DNA from 2 places in the Promicromonospora vindobonensis genome. Region 1 is predicted to be linked to the other one. Evidence: predicted binding sites of a transcription regulator. Region 1 holds the regulator's gene; the other holds the start of a gene.
The links. Region 1 encodes HrcA, which represses chaperone genes, less so after heat shock. Its sites were predicted from a motif close to TTNGCACTCGNNNNNNNCGAGTGCNAA; they were not measured.

Region 1 (7,454 bases):
AGGGACCGGTGCCGAGCTCCGCCTCGAACACCGCCGACCACACGGGGAACGTCGGCCAGTGCGAGCACCGGGCCAGGACCGTGCGGTACGGGGCGTCGTCCACGTGCTGCCCGGCCGCACGGACCCGGGAGATCGCCCGGGCGGCCACGGCCAGCGGCGGCAGGTCGTACAGCGGGATCAGGACGTGACCCGGCGCGATCACCGTCGACACGTGCTCGAGGGCCACCGCCGGCTCGTCCCGCAGCAGGGCGAGCTCCGCGAGGGTGACCGCGGTGCGCGACCGGATCTGTGCCTCCAGGCGGCCGAACCGTTCCCAGCCGACGGCCCGGCGGCGCGCCTCGGCCTGCGCCTGCTCCACGTGCCCGCGCCACATCGCGAGCCAGGTGCGGCGCTCGCTGAGGTAGACCGCATAGACGCTGTCGTGGATCAGCGGGACCGTTCGTTCGTACCAGTCGGCCGCCTCGGCCCAGGCGCCCTGACCGATCCAGGCCTCGATGATGTTTCCCTCGATCATGAACCGCGAGCCCTCGGACGCGCCGTACCGGTGGGCCGCCGCCACGCCCTCCTGGGCGATCTTCGCGGCACCGGCCCAGTCGCCGAGGGTGATCCGGGCGTCCGACCCGTTGATGTAGTAGCGGCTCAGGCCCTGCCAGGAGTCTCCCGCCAGCTCGCGCCCGTGCTCGATCTCGGCGAGTCCGTCGGGGTCGCCGAGCTGGATGCGGCCGACACCCCGCAGGTTCAGCGCGACGGACGCGAGCTCGTCGCTGCCGATCGCGGTCCCTGCGTCGTAGGCAGCGGTGGCTGCGGCGATCGCCTCCTCGGACCGGCCGTCGAGCATGGCGTGGCGGGCCCGCAGGACCAGGACCTGGCCGCGCACGGCGTCGTCCCGGCCGGGCTCCACGAGCGCCAGGGCGCGGTCGATCAGCTCCGGACCTTCGTCCGAGCCGCCCTGGCCCGCGACGAGCGCGGTCTCGGCGAGCATGCGGGCGAGCCCCACCGGGTCCTCGGCGGGCCACTCGGCGACCGCCTCGTGCGCCAGCGCGAGGGCGCGAGACGTACGGGTCGCCCCGCGCAGCGCCTCCGCCACGGTGCGCAGCAGCTCGTGGTGCGGCAGGCCTGCCACGGCCTCGGCGTCGGGGACCTGCTCCCAGAGCTCCAGGGCTCGCTCGCCCAGGGTCACCGCGGTGGAGGACGCCGCGCCGTCCGCCGCCGCCTGGTGCCCGACGACGGCCGCCGCCAGCGCCTTGTCGAGCATCCCCGCGCGCCACCAGTGGTCGGCGATGCGGGAGAGCTTCGCCACCGAGCGAGAACGCCGGACGAGGGCGCGCTCCAGCGCCCGTGCGTGCGCCGCGTGCAGCCGCCGGCGCTCCCCGGGCAGCAGCTCCGCGTAGACGGCCTCCTGGACCAGCGCGTGCCGGAACGTGTAGCCGATGTCGGTCGCCACGAGCACCTGCGCGTCGACCGCCTCGCGCGCCGTCTCCTCCGGTTCGGGGCCCACCCCGGCGCCGGCGCGCTGACCCGGCCCGCCGGAGGTGTCCGCAAGGACGTCGTCGAGCACGTCGTGCCACACGCGCGGTCCGGCGGCGGCGACCACCCGGCACAGGGCCTGCGCCTGCCGGCTGAGGTTCCAGTAGCGCAGCAGGAGGATGTCGCGCAGCGTGCCGGGCAGGTCCGTCCCGAGAAAGCCGACGAGCTCCTCGATGTAGAACGGGACACCCTCGCTGCGGTCGGTCAGGTCGGCGAGCGCCTCCCGGTCGAGCCCCGCGTCGTGCCGGCCGTCGAGGTCGGGGGAGGCGCCGAGCAGGTCCTGCGCCATCTCCCGGACCTCTTGCTCGCCCAGCCGGCCCAGGTCGAGGCGGGTCGTGAGCCGGGCCCGGTCGAGCTCTGCCATGACGACGCGCAGGGGGTGCGCGCGGCCGACGTCGTCGCTGCGGTAGGTGAGCAGCAGGAGGAGGCCAGGGGGCGCGGTGCGGGCGAGGCGGAGGGCGACGGCGCGGGTGATGTCGTCGGCCCAGTGGAGGTCCTCCATGATCACGGCGACCGGTCGTTCGGCGGCGAACGTGGTGAGCAGGTCGGCGAAGACCTCGGGGATACGGTCGGTCCCCGCGCCCCGTGCCGGTGTGACGAGCTGGGGTGCGACGGCGGACAGCGCGTCCGCGGCTGGTCCGGCTGCCGCGACGGCGGCCTCGGGTCCGATCGCCCGCACGATCCCGTGCAGCAGGCCGGCGAGGGCGGCGTAGGGGACGGGTCCGGAGCCGGAGTCGGCGCACTGACCGGAGAGGACCGTGACGCCGTCGGCGCGCGAGGTGAGCTCGTCGAGGAGGCGGGTCTTGCCGATCCCGGCCTCGCCTGCGATCACGATGGTGCGGTTGGCCCGCGAGCGGACGTCGTCGAGTGCGGCCTCGAGCTCGCTGAGCTCACGGGCTCTACCCACCAGGCGGGCGCGCGGAACCGGCATGGGGTCATCGTCCCATGCCGGTCCTCTCGGCGGTCCGCTGGTCATCGCTGCTGGTCATGGTCGTCCTGCACGGGTGGGCGCCGGTGCGTCAGGCGACGCGCGGGCGGGCCTGGTCGGTGTCCGTGGCCCTGGCGCTCCGCCGGGCGGTGTGCTCGGCGGAGCGCTGTGCGGCCGCCTGCTGACGGGCGGCGTGCTCGCGTGCCACGCGCGTCTGCTCTGCCCGGCGGTCGATCTCCTGCTCGTTCCTGCGGTACTCGGCGTAGTCGGAAAAGCCGAACATGGTGGTTCCTCCTGGTCGGAGCCGGTCCCTCGCCGGCGGTGATTCCAGGTTCGTCGCTGAGGTAGCCCTTCCGGATCGGTCGGTCGCCGCAACTTGCGGGCCGGTTGTGCCGGGCCGGCCGGGCGCGGCTAAGTCATCGCCCTATACGCCCCGCGCGAACGGTTCAGCAGGGCCGGTCAGGCGGGTGACCTGCGCATCTGACGCAGACCTTGCAGTCCGTTGGCGGGTCGGGGACTTGGCCCCTGGCCTGTGCCGCGTAGGATTGGCACTCGGTTGGCGAGAGTGCTGGAGAGCGGGCCGGAACCCGGGCGTACGTCCCGGACGTTCTACCTGGGACGGAGGTGAGCGCGGTGAGCGAGGAACGCAGGCTCGATGTCTTGCGAGCGATCGTGGAGGACTATGTCCGGACACGGGAGCCCGTCGGATCCCGCATACTCACGGAACGCCACCGGCTCGGTGTCTCTCCGGCCACCGTGCGCAACGACATGGCGGCGCTCGAGGAGGCCGGGCTCATCGCCCAGCCGCACACCTCGGCCGGTCGCATCCCCACGGACAAGGGCTACCGCCTGTTCGTGGACCAGCTCGCCGAGGTGCGGCCGTTGACCGTGCCCCAGAAGCGTGCCATCGAGACATTCCTGTCCGAGGCCGTCGACCTGGACGACGTCGTCGCACGGGCCGGGCGGCTCATCGCACAGCTGACCGGGCAGGTCGCCGTCGTGCAGTATCCGTCGCTGCGCCGTTCCGGGCTGCGGCACCTCGAGCTGGTGCCCACAGCGGAGGGGCGGCTCCTCGTCGTCGTCATCACGGACACGGGGCGGGTGGAGCAGCGCTTCCTCGACGTGCCGGTCGGGATGGACGACGGGACGCTCGGCGAGCTGCGCGCGCGGTTCAACGCCGCGGCCGCCGGCCACCGGCTCACCGAGATCGGCACCGCTTTCGAGCGGGTCACCGAGGCGATGCCGGACGAGCACCGGGCGCTGGCCACGGCCGTGGCCGAGGTCGTGACGGCCGCGCTCGGCGAGGAGAGCGAGGAACGCATAGTGCTGACCGGTCAGGCCAACCTGGCCCGGTCGAGCATGCGGTTCGAACAGGGCCTGCGTCCCGTGCTCGAGGCGCTCGAGGAGCAGGTGGTCCTGCTCGGTCTCCTCACCGACATGACCGACGACGCCGGGGTGGCCGTGAGCATCGGCCACGAGAACCGGTTGGCGGGCCTGTCGGAGACCTCGGTGGTCACGTCCGGCTACGGGTCGTCCGACGGCGACACCGTCGCGATCCTGAGCTCGATCGGCCCCACCCGGATGGATTATCCGGGCACCATCGCAGCGGTACGCGCCGTGGCGCGCTACCTGTCCCGAGTGCTGCCCAGCTGACCTCCCCACCTTCCACAAACCTCCCCACAAAGAGAGACCTGTGACCGACTACTACGAGATTCTCGGTGTTCCGCGCGACGCCTCGCCCGAGCAGATCAAGAAGGCATACCGCAAGCTGGCCCGCGAGCTGCACCCCGACGTGGCAGGAGACGTAGGCGAGGACCGGTTCAAGGACGTGGCGCGCGCCTATGAGGTGCTGTCCAACGCCGACAAGCGCCAGCAGTACGACATGGGGGTCGACCCCACCTCGCCGGGCGGCGGTGCGGGCGGCGGGTTCGGGGCCGGGTTCGGTTTCCAGGACATCTTCGAGACCTTCTTCGGCGGCGGGCAGCCTGCCGGGCCGGTGCCCCGCGCCCGGCGCGGCAACGACGCGCTCGTGCGCCTCGACCTCGAGCTGGCCGAGGCGGTCTTCGGCGCGAAGCGTGAGATCCAGGTCGACACGGCGGTGGCGTGCAACACCTGTGGCGGCGACGGCGCGCGGCCGGGTACCTCGGCGCGCACCTGCGACGTCTGCCACGGCCGTGGCTCAGTGCAGCGGGTGGCCCGCTCGTTCCTCGGCCAGGTCATGACGAACCAGCCGTGCTCCGCCTGCGGCGGCTTCGGCACCGTGATCCCCGAGCCCTGCACCGACTGCTCCGGCGAGGGCCGGGTGCGCTCGCGCCGGACCGTCTCGGTGAACGTGCCGGCCGGTGTCGACACGGGGACGCGCATCAAGCTCTCCGCGCAGGGCGAGGTGGGCCCGGGCGGCGGCCCCGCCGGCGACCTGTACGTCGAGATCCGGGAGCGCGCGCACGACACGTTCGTGCGGCGCGGCGACGAGCTGCACTGCACCCTCCAGGTGCCGATGACGGCGGCAGCGCTCGGCACCGTGCTCGAGCTCGACACGCTGGACGGCCTCCAGGAGATCGACCTGCGCCCCGGCACGCAGCCGGGACAGGTCATGACCATCAAGGGTCTCGGCGTGGGCCACCTGCACTCGACGGGGCGGGGTGATCTCAACGTGCACATCGAGGTCCAGGTGCCCACGGCGCTGGACGAGGAGCAGACGGCACTGCTGCAGCAGCTCGCCGTCCTGCGCGGCGAGGAGCGGCCGGAGTCGCGGCTCGCCTCGGTCCACGGCGGTGTGTTCTCGCGGCTGCGCGACAAGCTGAGCGGGCGCTGACCGCCCACCCATGAGCGCGCCAGTCTTTCTCGCGGAGGCGTCCACCGCCCATCCGCTGTCCGAGTACGTCCCTGGTTCCGTCTACGTGCTCGACGGCGCGGAGGGCCGGCACGCCGGTGTGGTCCAGCGGCGAGGCCCCGGCGAGCGGATCGACGTGGTCGACGGCGCCGGGGTGCGCCTGCGGACCGTCGTCGAGTCGGTGAACGGTGCCGAGGTGCACCTGCGGGTCGACGAGGTCGACGTCGAGCCGGTGCCCGACGTCGTCGTGACGCTCGTCCAGGCCCTCGCCAAGGGCGACCGGGACGAGATGGCCATCGAGGCCGCCACCGAGGTCGGCACGGACGCGATCATCCCGTGGCAGGCGGAACGGTCCGTCGTCGTGTGGCGCGGTGACCGGGCCGCGAAGTCGCGGGCGCGCTGGGTCAGTACCGTGCGGGCCGCGACCAAGCAGGCCCGCCGGTGCCGCATCCCCGGCGTCGAGGTACCGCTGAGCACCAAGCAGCTCGCCGCCAGGACCCGTGAGGTGGTCGCGGCGGGCGGGACGGTGGCCGTGCTGCACGAGGAGGCCACGGCAGCCCTCGCGACCGTGCCGCTGCCCGACGCAGGGGAGGTGCTCGTCGTCGTCGGCCCGGAGGGCGGGATCTCCGATGGCGAGGTGGCCCTGCTGACCGAGGCCGGCGCGGTCACCGCGCGCCTCGGCCCGCACGTGCTGCGCACCTCGACGGCCGGCCCGGTGGCGATAGCCCTCCTGAGCGTGCGCCTGAACCGCTGGTCCTGACCCGCCCACCTCGTTGAGTGCTGGGTATCCGTGCGGTCAGGGCGTCTCGGCCGACACACATCCAGCACTCAACGGGGCGGGGTCAGTTCTGGACCGTGAACTCCACGCGGCGGTTCTTCTCCAGGTCCGCGAAGGTTCGCGGGACGACGCGCGGTTCGCTCTCGCCGAACCCCTTCGACGTCAGCCGGTCCCTGTCGACGCCGAGCTTCGCCAGCCGGTCGAGCACCTCGTCGGCCCGGCGCTCGCTCAGCCGCCGGTTGTGCGCCTCGGAGCCGCGCGAGTCGGTGTGACCCTCGATGCGGACCTCGACCTCCTGGTGCTCCTCGAGCACCTCGGCGGCGTCCCGCACCACCCGGCGGCCGTCCCTGGTCAGCCGCGCGCTGTCCGTGACGAACGTGATGTTCGGGATGTCGACCAGGTCCTCCTGGGCCTGCTCCCGCTCCCGATGCGTCGGACGGCGCTCTGCCTCGTCGGCCTCCGCGTCCTCGCTCGCGCTGTCCGACGCCGGCTCGGTCGGCTCGTCCGCCGGCGTCGCCTCCGCTGACGCAGCGTCGGTGACGTCCACGACCGCCGTCGGGGCCGGGGCGCTCTGCGACAGCGAGCTCTCCGTCTCGCCCGCGTCCGCGGACACCGGGCCGTCCGGCCCGTACGCCACCGCCGCGCGGATGCCCTCGACGCCGCTCACGACGTCGGCGGCCTCGATCGCCTCCACGGCGGTCGGTGCGGTCACGTCAGCGTCGCGACCTGTGACCCTGACGTCCGCCCCGTAGAGCCGGGCTGCGGAGAGGGCCCCCTGCGCGCGCTCCGTCAGGTCCGACTCGATCCGTTCGCGGAATCCCGTGTCCTGCACGCCCGAGAGTGCACCCAGGCCGAGGACCGCGACGATGACCGGTGGGAGCACCGTCCTCAGGTTCATGCCTTCGCCTCGGACCCCGCGGACCCGGTGTCGACGGCGGCCGCCGCCTTCGCCTCGTCCTCCGTGATGGCTGCTGCCTTGGCGTCGGCGCCGTCGATCTCGTCGACGTCGGTGTAGTCGACGTCCTTCTTGAACTTCGCGGCGCGGTCCTGCCCGCCGACCAGGTAGTCCTGGTACTCCCGCAGGCCGTCCTCGTCGCCGTCCGCCAGGTACTGCGCCTGGTCAGCCCAGCTCGCGGCGGCGGGGGCGAACTTGATGCCGCCCGTGGCGAGCGCCTCGCGCAGCTCGGTCTCGGACGCTCCCGCCACCTTGGCGTACGTCGTGTAGCCGGCGGCCTTGAGCGTGGCGTCGATCTTGGGGCCGATGCCCTCGATGCGGCGCAGATCCTGGGGCTCGGGCTCGGGCTCGGGCTCGGGCTCGGCCGTGGCCGCGGCCGCTGCCTCGTCCGCCGCGATCGCGGCGGCCTTGGCGTCGGCGCCCTCGATCTCGT
Region 2 (7,454 bases), 1.1 Mb from region 1:
GCCGGACGTGCGGCCCGTCCCGCGGTCGCTGGTCAACATCTACAAGGAGATGCAGGACGACCTCGGTGTCCCGCTCCCGTCGAACGGTGACCTGCGCCCCTGGGCCGACCAGGGGGTCATGCTGCTCAACCGGACGCTCACGTGCCGGCCGGGCTCGTCCGACTCGCACGCGGGCAAGGGGTGGGAGGAGATCACCGAGGCGGCGATCCGGGCGCTGGTGGCGCGGGGCGGCCCCCTCGTGGCGATCCTGTGGGGCGCCAAGGCGCGCAACCTGAAGGCCTGGCTCGGCGACGTGCCGGTCGTCGAGAGCGCGCACCCGTCGCCGCTGTCGGCGCGCAACGGCTTCTTCGGCTCGAAGCCTTTCTCGCGGGCCAACGCACTGCTCGAGCAGCAGGGCGCGCAGCCGGTCGACTGGCGGCTCCCGTAGGGCCGACCGCCTCGAGGGACCATTTTTCGGCGTCGCGAGCGGGATCGGCGTGTTGACACTGTGAAAGGGCAAGGGTGAAGAACAGCCACGTACTCCGGGCTGATGGTGGCCAGCTGAGCGAGACGCTGGTTTCCGTCGCCGACACCCCGGTTGCCGAGGGGCCCGAGCGCAAGCTCTCCGACCGTGACCGGGAGATTCTCGCGTTCGAGCGCCGATGGTGGAAGTACGCGGGCGCCAAAGAGGAAGCCGCGCGGGAACTCTTCGATCTGACCGCCACGCGTTATTACCAGGTGTTGAATGCGCTGATCGACACTCCGGCGGCCCTCGAGCATGACCCGATGCTGGTCAAGCGGCTGCGCAGGCTCCGATCGACGCGTCAGCAGACGCGTTCCGCGCGCCGTTTGGCGGATGAGAACCGCTGAGAACCACTGAGCGGGCACCGATCCGTCACAACGACCCGCTACTCTCTCTGCCGTGACGAAGAGTGGCTACCCCTACCCGCCCGACGAGTTCGACGTCGCTGTCCCCGGGGGCGCACCCGTGGGTGTGCACCGTGCGCCGCGTAGCGGTTGGAGCTCCGCCTGGCCGTTCCTGTTGGTCGCCGTAGTCTGCGCCGCCGTGGCGTGGGGCGGCATCACGCTGCTGTCCGGAGGTGACGACCCTGCAGAGGCGCAGGGCGGCGCGTCGTCCTCGGCGTCGGCGTCGGCTTCGGCGGGTCCGTCGGAAGAGGCCTCCGGTGAGGCGTCGAGCCCGCCGTCGGGTGAGCCCTCGGCTACTGCGAGCGAGCCGGCGACGACGGAGTACCCGGGTGACCCGGCCGCGGCAGACATGGCAGCCGTGATCGGCGTCTACAACGACTCGGGTGAGGGTGGCGTGGCTGCAGCGATCGCTACGAACCTCGCCAGCGCAGGCTTCACCGGCACGATCAACGCCGGCAACGCAGGGGACCCGAATGCTCCGGCCCCGGGCGCCTTCGCCGAGAACACCGTCCTGTACGGCCCGGAGCGGGGTGACACGGCGTCGGCGGTCGCGCAGGCGCTCGACATCCCCGCCGCGAACGTGCAGGAGTCTGCCGAGGTCGGCGCGCACCCGACCGAGGCCATCCAGGTCTTCATGGCGACTCCGCCCGCCGGCTGATCGAGCCTGACGTTTCGCGAGCCCCTCGGGGCAGCCCGGGCGTGCGTGACCGAGAGTCGATGGCAGTGCTGGCGTCGGCTTTCGGTCAACGTTCGGGCGGCACCCGTCGAGGGCAGTCTGTGGACGAAATGTCCACCGGTTCCGTACCACCATGCTGATATTTACCTGCCCGGCCCCCCGTGCAGGCCTCTGACCTGCACGTTCGCCTTCCGCTGAATGCCTCATACCGGACATAGAGGCTTCCCTGGTGTGAGCCGGACCACTAGGCTCGAACCACCACGGGTCGACCGAGTGTCCCGTGCAGAGGTACAAGGAGAACTACGCATGGCCCAGGGCACCGTCAAGTGGTTCAACGCCGAGAAGGGGTATGGCTTCATCACCCCCGACGCCGGCGGCCAGGACCTTTTTGTTCACTACAGCGCGATCCAGACCGACGGCTACCGGTCCCTCGACGAGGGGCAGCCGGTCGAATACGAGGTGGGGCAAGGACAGAAGGGTCCGCAGGCTGAGCAGGTTCGTCCAGCCTGACATCGATGGGACGACGGGCGGGAAGGGCCCGCCCGTCGCCCGCCCCCCAAGGATGCCGGGACCCAGACCCTGGCGTCCGCCCCGGACGGTCGACGAGGACCTCCGCGCACGATGTCGGGCGATGGTGCCCGACGCTGCGAGCAGCCGCCCCGTACCGCGGCTGCTCGTTCCAGCTGCCGGCCGCGGCCCCGCCGTCGGCCGTTTGTCACAGGACCGTGATTCGATGGGGGAGTGACCCTGCTCGACGCGGTGGTGGTGGGCTCAGGACCCAACGGCCTGGCGGCCGCGGTGACTCTCGCGCGCGCCGGCCTGGGCGTCCGCGTGCTGGAGGCCCAGCCGACGGTCGGAGGCGGCGCGCGCACCGTCGCGATCCCTGAGCTGGCCGACGACATGCTGTTCGACCTCTGCTCCGCCGTGCACCCGCTGGCCTGGGCATCGCCGTTCTTCCGGGCCTTCGACCTCCCCGCGCACGGTGTCGAGCTGGTCGCGCCGGACGTCGCCTACGCCCAGCCGCTCGACGGCGACCGGGCAGGCCTGGCCTATCGCGACCTCGCTCGGACGGCTGAGCGGCTGGGGCCCGACGGCGACGCCTGGCAGGACCTGCTCGGCCCGCTCGCCGCGGACTGGCACCAGGTGACGGCGCTCGCCCTGAGCGACAAGCGGACCCCGCGCGGCGTGCTGGACGGGTTGCCGCGCTCCGGTGAGCGGGGGGCGACGGCGTCGGGACTCGCCTCGATGATCCGGCCCGGCCTGCGGTTCGGCGCAGCCCTCCTCGAGCAGGGCGGCCCTCGCTGGGACCGGCGGTTCCTCACCGACGAGGCAAAGGCCCTGCTCACCGGGGTCGCGGCGCACGGCATCACGCCGCTCCCCTCGCTCGCGGGCGCGGGCACGGCCCTGCTCCTCGCGGCACTCGCGCATACCGACGGGGGCTGGGCGGTCCCCCTCGGTGGCTCCCAGGTCATCACCGATGCGATGGTCCGGGACCTGGAGGCGCACGGGGGCGCCGTCGAGACCGGCCGCCGGGTCGAGAGCTGGTCGGACCTGCCGCCGGCCCGTGCCGTCCTCTTCGACACGACGCCCCGCACCCTCCTCCGGATCGCGGGGGACCGGATCCGTCCGGCGCGCCGCGCGGCCCTGGGCAGGTTCCGGTACGGGAACGCGGCGGCCAAGGTCGACTTCGTCCTCGACGGTCCGGTCCCGTGGCGGGTCGCCGACGTCGGGCGCGCCTCGACCGTGCACGTCGGCGGGACGCGCGCCGAGATGGTGATCGCGGAGGACGCCGTCGCGCACGGGCTGCATGCCGAACGGCCGGTCGTGCTGGTCAGTGACCCGACCGTCGCCGACCTGAGCCGGCTGCGCGGGACGCGGAGACCCCTGTGGGCCTACGCGCACGTCCCGGCCGGCTCGACCGAGGACGTCACCGAGTCGGTCACCCGGCAGATCGAACGGTTTGCTCCCGGGTTCCGCGACGTCGTCGTCGGCTCGCGGTGCATCCCCGCGGCGCAGATGGAGCTCCACAACGAGAACTACCCCGGGGGCGACATCTCCGCCGGGGCGGCGACCATGTGGCAGATGATCGCGCGCCCCACCGCGGCGCCCGACCCCTACCAGATCGCTGAGGGCGTATACCTCTGCTCGGCGTCGGCCCCGCCCGGTCCGGGCGTGCACGGCATGGGCGGCTGGCACGCCGCCCGCCGCGCGCTGCTGCGGGACTTCGACGTGCGGCACGCCCACGGCCTGGCGGCAGGATAGGTCCGCGCAGGGTTTCGCCGGCAGTTCGCCGGCAGGGGACGCGCCTTGCACTCTCATGGTCCGAGTGCCAATAATGTCTTAGCACTCTCCGTTCGAGAGTGACAGCAGGGTCGAATGGTGAGGCCTCCTGTCGCGGCGAGACATGATCGTCGTCGGCGGTAGGCCGTCCGTCGCGGGCACCGGCCGGCCTGGACAAGCCACCAGCGGAGGATTCATCCCCATGGCCAAGATCATCGCTTTCGACGAGGAAGCTCGTCGGAGCATGGAGCGCGGGCTCAACCAGCTCGCCGACACGGTGAAGGTCACGCTCGGCCCGAAGGGCCGGAACGTCGTTCTTGACAAGAAGTGGGGCGCCCCCACGATCACGAACGACGGCGTCTCCATCGCCAAGGAGATCGACCTCGACGACCCGTACGAGCGGATCGGCGCGGAGCTCGTCAAGGAGGTCGCCAAGAAGACGGACGACGTCGCGGGTGACGGCACCACCACCGCCACCGTGCTCGCCCAGGCGCTCGTCAAGGAGGGCCTGCGTGTCGTTGCCGCCGGTGCCAACCCGATCGCCATCAAGCGTGGCATCGAGAAGGCCACCGAGGCCGTCACCGAGCAGCTGCTGAACGCTGCCAAGGAGATCGAGACCAAGGAAGAGATCGCCGCCACGGCCGCGATCTCCGCCGGTGACCCGGCGATCGGCGAGCTCATCGCCGAGGCCCTCGACAAGGTGGGCAAGGAAGGCGTCATCACCGTCGAGGAGTCGAACACCTTCGGCCTCGAGCTCGAGCTCACCGAGGGCATGCGCTTCGACAAGGGCTTCCTCGCCCGCTACTTCGAGACGGACCCCGAGCGCCAGGAAGCCGTGCTCGAGGACCCGTACGTCCTGATCGTCGAGTCGAAGATCTCGAACGTCAAGGACATGCTGCCGCTGCTCGACCAGGTCATGAAGTCGGGCAAGTCGCTCCTCATCATCGCCGAGGACGTCGAGGGCGAAGCCCTGGCGACCCTGGTGCTGAACAAGATCCGTGGCACGTTCAAGTCCGTCGCCGTCAAGGCACCGGGCTTCGGCGACCGCCGCAAGGCCATGCTCCAGGACATCGCGATCCTCACCGGCGGCCAGGTCATCACCGAGACGGTGGGCCTCAAGCTGGAGAACGCGACGCTCGAGGAGCTCGGCCAGGCGCGCAAGGTCGTCGTCACCAAGGACGAGACCACGATCGTCGAGGGTGCCGGCGACGCCGACCTCATCGCCGGTCGCGTGAACCAGATCCGCAGCGAGATCGACAAGTCCGACTCGGACTACGACCGCGAGAAGCTGCAGGAGCGCCTCGCCAAGCTGGCCGGTGGCGTCGCCGTCATCAAGGCCGGCGCGGCCACCGAGGTGGAGCTCAAGGAGCGCAAGCACCGCATCGAGGACGCCGTTCGCAACGCGAAGGCTGCCGTCGAGGAGGGCATCGTCGCCGGTGGTGGCGTGGCCCTCATCCAGGCCGGTGCCATCGCGTTCGCCAAGCTCGAGCTCGAGGGCGACGAGGCCATCGGCGCGCAGATCGTGCGTGCCGCCATCGACGCCCCGCTCAAGCAGATCGCCATGAACGCCGGCCTCGAGGGCGGCGTCGTGGCGGAGAAGGTGCGCAACCTCCCCTCCGGTCACGGCCTGAACGCCGCGACCGGTGTGTACGAGGACCTGCTCGCCGCGGGCGTGAACGACCCGGTCAAGGTGACGCGTTCCGCGCTGCAGAACGCCTCGTCGATCGCCGCGCTGTTCCTCACCACCGAGGCCGTCGTCGCCGACAAGCCCGAGCCCGCGGGCTCCCAGGGTGGCGGCGACCCGACCGGTGGCATGGGCGGCATGGACTTCTGATATGTAGGGCGGTCCTGTCAAGGGCAGGTTGGAACCGTCGGCCGGGCTGGGTGCCTGGTCGGCGGTTCCTTCCTTGTTCCTGGGCCGGTGCCCGCGAAGTGGGTGGCGTGTCTGTTCGACGCGGTGTCGAGTCTGATATGCGCGGGTTGGTTCCGCATGACGGTGGTGTTCGGCGGGGACGGTGGGCACGTGTCTGAGGTCGGGCGTGCCGGCCTTGGTCGGGTCGGTGCTCACAGAAGTGTCGTGGGTCGTCCCGTCACGCTGCTGGCACTCGCGGGTAGGGGTCCAGGGTTTGTCAGCCGTCGAGTGTGGCCAGTGACCAGCACCAGGCGGCGAGTTCTCGGGCGATCGCGGTGTTTGCGACGGTGGTGCGCTTGCCGCGTGTGGTGAAGTGGGTCCAGCGCTTGTGCAGGCGCAGGTTGCCGGCGTGGCCGCGGGCTCGGGCGGCGGGGGTCGCGGCGTCGAACCTGGCTTGCAGGGTGGTTCCGATGCGGTAGGAGGGGCGGTGCTTCCAGGCTGCCTCGATCAGCAGGAGACGGGCGTGGGGGTTGCCGGTCTTGGTGATCGGTCCCAGTGTGCGGGACTGTCCCGAGGAGTGCTCCATCGGAGTCAGGCCGAGGTAGGCGCCGATGGAGGTCCCGGTGAAGCGGTCCCAGTCGCCGATTTCGGCGGCCAGGCTCATGGCTGTGAGGGTGCCGATGCCGCGCAGGCAGCCCAGCGCCGTCACCGTCGCAGCGAACTGGTCGTCACTTGCGAGGGTCATGATCTTGGCGGCGAGGGCTTTCTTGCGCGACTCGGCCAGGAGCACGCCTTGGTGGGCGTCCTCGAACGCGTCCTGCGCGGCAGGTTGCGGCAGACGGACCTGGGCGAGCCACGCGTGGTGGGCTGATCCCCATGTGGTGGGTCCGGAGAAGAGCATGCCGTGGCGCAGCAACAGCTTGCTGGTCCGGTGCCGGGCCGACATCAGGTCGTGGCGGACGTCCTCGTGGGCGCGGGTCAGGTCACGGGCTGCTTCCTGGGACAGGGTCGGGATGCGTACGGCGACGAGGTCGCCGGCTGCCAGGCGACGGGCGAGCAGGGCCGCGTCACGCTTGTCGGTCTTGACCCGGTCCCCGGCGGCGCGGGCGATCTTGGAAGGCGCGGCGACTACGCACCGGATGTCGACCGTCTGAAGCGCACGGGCCAGGCCGTAGCCGGTCGGGCCGGCCTCGTAGGTCACCGCGGCGGTGCCGGCCAGGCTGGTGAGCCAGCCCTGGACGGACTCGTCGTGCGAGGTCAGGCGAGCGGTGCGTAGCTCGCCGGTGGACAGGTCCAGCGCGCACGCGCTGATCGATCGAGCGTGCACGTCCAGCCCGACGGCCCACCGCTCGGTGGGTACGGGGATAGTGTTGGTAAACACAGGGGCCTCCGGGGGTCGACATTGTGACGCCAGGGCACCCGGGCGGTGTCCCGGTAACTCACGACCATGCGCTCCGGAGGCCTCTGCCGACCAGAGGCAACCCGCCTGGCGAGGGATTCCGCCGCTCCCTGCCGATCGTGCCGGACGTGATGGGGTCGGGGCCGGCCGCAGGCCGCCCCGCAGGGGCCGAAGGGCCTTGACACCATCACGGCTGGCACCACCATGGCAGGTCCGGCGGAATCCCGAACCCGCGCACGACCGTCACCTCATACCGTCTGAGTCCTGCCTGACCCGCTCGGGCCGGCCCACGCGGGTCGTGTCCAGCACCTGTCCGACGCCGGTCGGTCACCTTCCTCACG

Region 2: groL (chaperonin GroEL) is a predicted target of HrcA. The motif match lies at 3,889-3,915, and genes of this name have one in related genera.

Annotation. Positions count from the first base shown of each region.
Region 1 covers NZ_JBHUOG010000001.1:801,220-808,673, reverse strand. Annotated here, with positions in the region: gene ACFS27_RS03860 (helix-turn-helix transcriptional regulator) at 1-2,458, opposite strand, end outside; gene ACFS27_RS03855 (hypothetical protein) at 2,547-2,738, opposite strand; gene hrcA (heat-inducible transcriptional repressor HrcA) at 3,089-4,108, shown strand; gene dnaJ (molecular chaperone DnaJ) at 4,149-5,270, shown strand; gene ACFS27_RS03840 (16S rRNA (uracil(1498)-N(3))-methyltransferase) at 5,281-6,048, shown strand; gene ACFS27_RS03835 (OmpA family protein) at 6,131-6,964, opposite strand; gene ACFS27_RS03830 (helix-hairpin-helix domain-containing protein) at 6,961-7,454, opposite strand, start outside.
Region 2 covers NZ_JBHUOG010000001.1:1,853,906-1,861,359, reverse strand. Annotated here, with positions in the region: gene ACFS27_RS08390 (uracil-DNA glycosylase) at 1-427, shown strand, start outside; gene ACFS27_RS08385 (DUF3263 domain-containing protein) at 541-849, shown strand; gene ACFS27_RS08380 (LytR C-terminal domain-containing protein) at 902-1,564, shown strand; gene ACFS27_RS08375 (cold-shock protein) at 1,889-2,092, shown strand; gene ACFS27_RS08370 (phytoene desaturase family protein) at 2,324-3,844, shown strand; gene groL (chaperonin GroEL) at 4,065-5,696, shown strand; gene ACFS27_RS08360 (IS110 family transposase) at 5,992-7,095, opposite strand.